Regions from separate parts of the Tardiphaga sp. vice304 genome, predicted to be linked through region 2. Evidence: predicted binding sites of a transcription regulator. Region 2 holds the regulator's gene; the other holds the start of a gene.

Region 1 (3,412 bases), 1.6 Mb from region 2:
GCCCTTGGTGAGCATCTGCTGCAGCGTGGAATCATTGTCGTTGGTCCACTGGTTGGCAGCGACGTCGACGGTGCCCTGCGACAGCGCCAGCAGCGCGTTCTCGTGGCTGCCGGTGAACACCACCTTGCCGAAATAGCTGTCGGCGTCCGTGATGCCGAGCTTGTCGAGTTCGAAGCGCGGCACGTTGTTGCCCGAGGTCGAGTTCGGATCGACCAGGCCGAGATTCTTGCCCTTCAGATTGTCGATCGTCTTGTAGGCGCTGTTCGCCTTGACGAAGAACACCGAATAGTAGCCGGTCGAGCCATCGATGTTGATGTCGTTGGCAAAGGCGTCGGTCTTGACGCCGGTCAGGCGGGCGCGGGCGAACGAGGCGGAGCCGTAGCTGGCGATCTGGATGTTGCCGGCGCGCTGGCCTTCGATCACCGCGGCATAGTCGTTGGCGATGCGCAAATTGACCTTCACGCCCAGCTCCTTCGAGAGATAGCTCACGAAGGGCTGCCAGCGCTCGGTGACGCCGGAACCGTTTTCCGCCGGGATGACGGCGAAGGTCAGTTCCGGATATTTGGTCTTGTAGTCCTGCGCCGACGCGGCCGAGGTGGCGAGCGCGAGCGCTGCGGCGCTGATGAGAAGAATGCGGCGATTGATCATGATAGCCTCAGGGTTCGTTCGGGTTTGAAGGCGCTTGCTGAATACAGCCCGCGGATGTCAGGGCTGCGACGTCAGGCGGCGGCGGCGTTGCCATAGGCGGGAACGCCGGCGGGTACCGGATGGTGAGTCGGGTTCCTTCCCATCACCTCGTCGGCTTCCAGGTCGTAGAGCTCGCGGGCGATGCTTTCGGTCAGCGCGGCCGGCGCCCCGTCGAACACCACGCGGCCCGCGGACATGCCGATCAACCGGTCGCAATAGGTCCGCGCCAGATCGAGCGAATGCAGGTTGCACATCACGGTGATGCCGAAATGCTTGTTGATGCGCAGCAGTGCATCCATCACGATGCGGGTATTGCGCGGATCCAATGATGCGATCGGCTCGTCGGCGAGAATGATGTCGGGCTGCTGCACCAGCGCACGCGCAATGGCGACGCGCTGCTGCTGGCCGCCGGAAAGTTGATCGGCGCGTTGCGCCGCCAGCGAGGCCATATCGAATTGCTCGAGCGCCGACATTGCCAGAGCGCGGTCCTGCTCGGGCCACATCTGGGTCAGAGAACGCCATTGCGGCATCTCGGACAGCCGGCCCATCAGCACGTTGGTCAGCACGTCGAGACGACCGACCAGATTGAACTGCTGGAAGATCATCGCCGAGCGCGCGCGCCACTGCCGGAGATCGCGACCACGCAACGCCGTGATATCGACGCCGTCATACTGGATGCGGCCCGAGGTCGGCTCCGCCAGCCGGTTGATCATCCGCAGCAGCGTCGATTTGCCGGCGCCGGAGCGACCGATCACGCCGACGAAGGCGCCGGAGGCTATCTCGAACGACGCATGATCGACCGCCGCCTTGGCGCCGAAGCGGCACGTCAGATTATCAACCACCAGCATGCCGTACTCCCAAAGCAATAGAACGCAAGCCGTAACGCCCATGGTTGACAGTGATATGACATCGCCAATCCACCGCCGCGCAGTCCCCAGGCTGGGACTTTTCGGTGATCATCATCGAAACGTCACGCTGTCGTCACGGAACCGATCGAAGAGAACCACGCGCACCGCTGTGTCCTTATGAGCGGCATCGCCGCCGAGCCTTTCCTGCAGGAGTATCCATGACCGAAAAGAAACTCTCACCGGTGCCGTCGGTCGATCCGACCGCGCGACTGGTCGAGGCCACGCTCGGCGCCTATTGCGAGGTCGGCGCGCGTACGGTCCTGCAGGAAGTCGCGATGGGCGACTACTCCTATGTCGTGAATGACGCGCAGGTCACCTACACGACGATCGGAAAATTCGTCTCTATCGCCGCCATGACGCGGATCAATCCCGGCAACCATCCCATGCACCGCGCCACGCAGGCGCATTTCACCTATCGCGCCAGCGCCTATTTTCCGGGAGAGGCCGACGACGCCGAATTCTTCGAATGGCGCCGCGCGCCTCATGTCACGATCGGCCATGACGTCTGGATCGGTCACGGCGCCATCGTGCTGCCCGGCCGCCATATCGGCACCGGAGCGGTGATCGCCGCCGGCGCCATCGTGACCAGGGATGTGCCGGCCTATACGATCGTCGCCGGCAATCCCGCGCGCATCATTCGCCGCCGCTTTCCGGAAGACGTAGCCGCCCGGCTCGGCGAGCTGGCGTGGTAGGACTGGGACCACGCGACGCTGCGCCAGGCCCTGCCCGACTTTCGCAAACTTTCGGTGGAAGATTTTCTCGACAAGTACCAATCTGGCGGCGCGGCGCCCGCCGCCCAGCAAACGGCAGAGACATGACGAATATTTTCATTGACGGCGGACGCACCCTGCTCGGCCACGAACTCGTCGAAACCTCGCTGCAGATCTACGGCGGCAGCATCGCCGCCATCGGACATGACCACGCGCATGGCCTCGGTGTCGACGCCGGCGGCCTGCTGGTGCTGCCGGGAATCGTCGACCTGCATGGCGACGCCTTCGAGCGTCAATTGATGCCGCGCCCCGGCGTCGATTTCCCCGTTGACGTCGCCCTCATCGACAGCGACCGCCAGGCGATAGCCAATGGCATCACCACGGTTTTCCACGGCACCACCTGGTCATGGGAGCCCGGGCTGCGCGGCGCCGAGAATGCGCGACTGCTGCTGCAGGCGATCGAGACGCTGCGGCCGCAGCTGGCCGCCGACACCCGCTTCCATCTGCGCCAGGAGACCTACAATCTCGACGCCGAGACCGAGATCCTGCAGTGGCTGGCTGACGGCCGCATCGACCTGCTGGCGTTCAACGACCACATGGACCTGACCGGGATCTTTAAACCCGCGAAGCGCGCCCGCATGGTCGAGCGCAGCGGCCTCAGCAGCGAGGCGTTCGGCCTCCTGGTCGAGCGCGTGCTGTCGCGCGCCGATGCCGTGCCGGCGTCGATCGCGCGCCTCGCGCAGGCGGCCAAGGCGGCAAAGGTGCCGACGCTGTCGCATGATGACATGACACCCGACATGCGCAGCGACTTCCGCGCGCTCGGCGTGGCCATTGCGGAGTTTCCCATCAACGAGGAAACCGCGGTTGCCGCCGCGGACGCCGGCGACTTCATCGTGTTCGGCGCGCCGAACGTGGTGCGCGGCGGCAGCCACACCGGCTGGACCCGCGCATCCGACATGATCGCCAAGGGCCTGTGCTCGATTCTCGCGTCGGATTACTATTATCCCGCGCAACTGCTGGCCGCGTTCCGGCTTGTCGCCGACGGCATCCTGCCGCTGCCGCAGGCCTGGGCGCTGATTTCGGCCAATCCGGCGGCGGCGGCCGGCC
Region 2 (3,412 bases):
GATCGGCATCTATGGCTTCTATGCCATCCGTACCTTCGAGAAGTACACCGTGCCGGCGACCGTGGCGATCATGGTGCTGATGAGCATCCTGGCCTGGAGCCAGGCCGGCGTCGTCAATTGGGGCCTCAAGACGTCGCTGGAGCCCGGCGCGCATCTGGCGATGCTGACGCTGCTGATGACCGCCGTCGGCGTCGGCTGGGGAATCTCGTGGGTGACCTGGGCCTCGGACTATTCGCGCTTCGTGCCGCGCACCATCTCCTCGAGACAGGTCTTCTGGTACAGCTACATCGGCATGTTCGTGCCCTCGGTGTGGCTCGCTGTCCTCGGCGCTACCATCGCGTCGGTAACGCTGGATGCCGATCCGGCCAAGATGGTCAGCGCGGTGTTCGGCGGCGTTGCCGCGCTGCTGGTGCTCTTGATGGTTCTGCATGGGCCGATCGCCAGCAACATCCTCAACGTCTATTCGGCGGCGCTGGCGGCGTTGAGCATGGGCCTCAAACTGTCGCGCACGGCGCTGGCGCTGATCGTCGGTGTCGCCGGCTATGCGGTGACGATCTACTTCATCTCTGCGCCGTCTTTCGCCAAGGCGTTCGACAACTGGCTGATCAGCCTGTTGATGTGGATGAGCCCCTATGCCGGCGTGATCCTCGCGGACTTCTTCGTGAAGCGGAAGGGCGTGATCGACGTCGCCGAACTCTACAAGTCTCCGCAGACGAGCGCCTATGGCGATATCAATTGGAGCGGAATGATCGCCTTCGGCGTCGGCTTGGTCGCCGCATGGCTGTTTCAGGACGGGCTGGTGCCGACGCTGCAGGGACCGATCTCGATCAACCTGCTGGGCGGCGCCGATTTGAGCTGGCTGGCCGGGATTCTGGTGGCGGGCGGTGTTTATCTTGCGATGGACAAGTACGCTGCCACGGCGCCGGCGATCGCGAGCCCGGCGGAGTAAACACCTCCCGCACCACCTTTTTACGAAAACGACGTTCGGTCTCTAGCCCAGCCGCGACGCACGGTTACCTCTCCCCGCCGGGGAGAGGTAACCGAGGGTCGCGGCTAGAATTTGATGTGGGATGGCAAGCAAGCGAGCGCTAAGAACTCTGCTCGCTCAGCTTGCCTGTTCGGCGCTGATGCTGGCGAAGCGGTCGTCCAGCGCGTAGCCGGCGCCGCGCACGGTGCGGATCGGATCCTGCTCGCCGCGCGGGTTGAGGATCTTGCGCAGACGGCCGATATGCACGTCGACGGTGCGCTCGTCGATATAGATATCGCGGCCCCACACGCTGTCGAGCAGTTGCTCGCGGCTGAACACCCGGCCGGGATGTTCGAGGAAGAATTCGAGCAGGCGATATTCGGTCGGGCCGAGATCGATCGGCCGGCCGGAACGAACGACGCGGCGCTTGTCGCGGTCGAGCTCTATGTCGCCGAACGACAGCACGGTCGCCAGCCGCTCCGGCGCGGCACGGCGCAACAGGCCCTTCACGCGGGCCAGCAGCTCCGGCACCGAGAACGGCTTGACGATGTAATCGTCGGCGCCGGTGGCCAGGCCTCGGACGCGTTCGCTTTCCTCGCCGCGCGCCGTCAGCATGATGATCGGCAGCGACTTGGTCTCCGGACGCGCGCGCAGCCGGCGGCACAATTCGATGCCCGACAGGCCCGGCAGCATCCAGTCCAGCACCACCAGATCCGGCACCCGCTCTTTCAAGCGGGTGTCGGCGTCGTCGCCGCGGGCGACGGTCTCGACCTCGTAGCCTTCGGCGTCGAGGTTGTAGCGCAGCAGCGTGGTCAGCGCTTCTTCGTCTTCGACCACCAGAATGCGCGCGTTCATGGGCTTGTCTCTCTCGTTAAACCGGGGCGTTGGCGAAATTGGTCATATCGCCCTTCGGGCGCTTGTCCAGGATCGCTTCGCCCTCAATCATGTAGAATACGGTTTCGGCGATGTTGGTGGCATGATCGCCGATCCGCTCGATGTTTTTGGCGCAGAACATCAGATGGATGCAGAACGAGATGTTGCGCGGATCTTCCATCATGTAGGTCAGCAGTTCGCGGAACAGCGAGGTGCAGATCGCGTCGATCTCCTCGTCGCCCTTCCACACCGCCATCGCCGCCGGCAGATCATGCGCGGCGTAGGCATCGAGCACGGCCTTGACCTGCGAGCGCACCAGATCAGTCATGTGTTCGAGGCCGCGGATCAGCTTCAGCGGATGGAAGTCGCTGTCCAACGCATTGACGCGCTTGCCGATGTTCTTGGCGAGATCGCCGATCCGCTCCAGATCGGTGGCAACCCGCATCGCGCCAACGATCTCGCGCAGATCCACCGCCATCGGCTGACGCCGGGCAATGGTGAGCACGGCACGCTCTTCGATGACGCGCTGCAGTTGGTCGATTTCCTGGTCGGCGGCGGCCACCTTCATTCCCAGCGGAATGTCGCGACGCACCAAGGCGTCGACGGAATCGGTGATCTGCCGCTCCGCGAGACCACCCATTTCAGCGACCAGCCGGGTCAATTCCTGCAGGTCGCCGTCGAAGGCCTTGGTCGTGTGTTCGAAAGCCATATCAATCCCTCCCGCGTTCAACGCGTCAGCCGAACCGGCCGGTGATGTAATCCTGGGTACGGCGATCTGTCGGCGAGGTGAAGATCTTGTTGGTCGGGCCGAATTCGATCAACTCGCCGAGATACATGAAGGCGGTGCTGTCAGAAACGCGCGCCGCCTGCTGCATGTTGTGGGTGACGATGGCAATGGTGTAGTCGTTCTTCAACTCGTCGATCAATTCCTCGATCTTGGCGGTCGAGATCGGATCCAGCGCCGAGCACGGCTCGTCGAACAGGATCACCTCGGGCCTGACCGCAATGGTGCGCGCGATGCACAGGCGTTGCTGCTGGCCGCCCGACAGGCTGAGACCGGAGGCGTTCAGCTTGTCCTTGACCTCGTTCCACAGAGCGCCGCCGCGCAGCGCCTTCTCGACGCGGCCATCCATCTCCGACTTCGAGATCTTCTCGTAGAGACGCACGCCGAAGGCGATGTTTTCGTAGATGGTCATCGGGAACGGCGTCGGCTTCTGGAACACCATGCCGACGCGGGCGCGCAGCAGGTTGAGATCCAGCTTCGGATCGAGCACGTTCTGGCTGTCGAGCATAACCTGACCCTCGGCACGCTGGCCGGGATAGAGGTCGTACATGCGGTTGAAGATGCGCAGCAGCGTGGACTTGCCGCAGCCCGACGGGCCGATGAAGGCGGTGACGCGGTTGGCGACCAGCGTCAGGTTGATGTGCTTCAGCGCGTGATGGTCGCCGTAATAGAAATTCAGGTCGCGGACGCTGACCTTGGAGCGCTCCTCGCCCATCGCCACCTGCGGCGGCAGGGAAACCGAGGATACGCCGGAAGATACGGATAGTTCACTCATTTCGCTGTCCTCT

What was found. Region 2 encodes PhoB, which activates phosphate uptake and scavenging genes when phosphate is short. Its sites were predicted from a motif close to TGTCATNNANCTGTCAT; they were not measured.
Region 1: the regulator PhoB is predicted to act here: its motif matches at 1,580-1,596, upstream of phnC (phosphonate ABC transporter ATP-binding protein).

The regions. Positions count from the first base shown of each region.
Region 1 covers NZ_CP041402.1:2,965,580-2,968,991, reverse strand. The annotation lists gene phnD (phosphonate ABC transporter substrate-binding protein) at 1-648, opposite strand, end outside; gene phnC (phosphonate ABC transporter ATP-binding protein) at 720-1,535, opposite strand; partial or broken gene FNL56_RS14060 (chloramphenicol acetyltransferase) at 1,754-2,413, shown strand; gene FNL56_RS14055 (alpha-D-ribose 1-methylphosphonate 5-triphosphate diphosphatase) at 2,410-3,412, shown strand, end outside.
Region 2 covers NZ_CP041402.1:1,395,552-1,398,963, reverse strand. The annotation lists gene FNL56_RS06615 (cytosine permease) at 1-949, shown strand, start outside; gene phoB (phosphate regulon transcriptional regulator PhoB) at 1,106-1,822, opposite strand; gene phoU (phosphate signaling complex protein PhoU) at 1,839-2,549, opposite strand; gene pstB (phosphate ABC transporter ATP-binding protein PstB) at 2,575-3,399, opposite strand; gene pstA (phosphate ABC transporter permease PstA) at 3,396-3,412, opposite strand, start outside.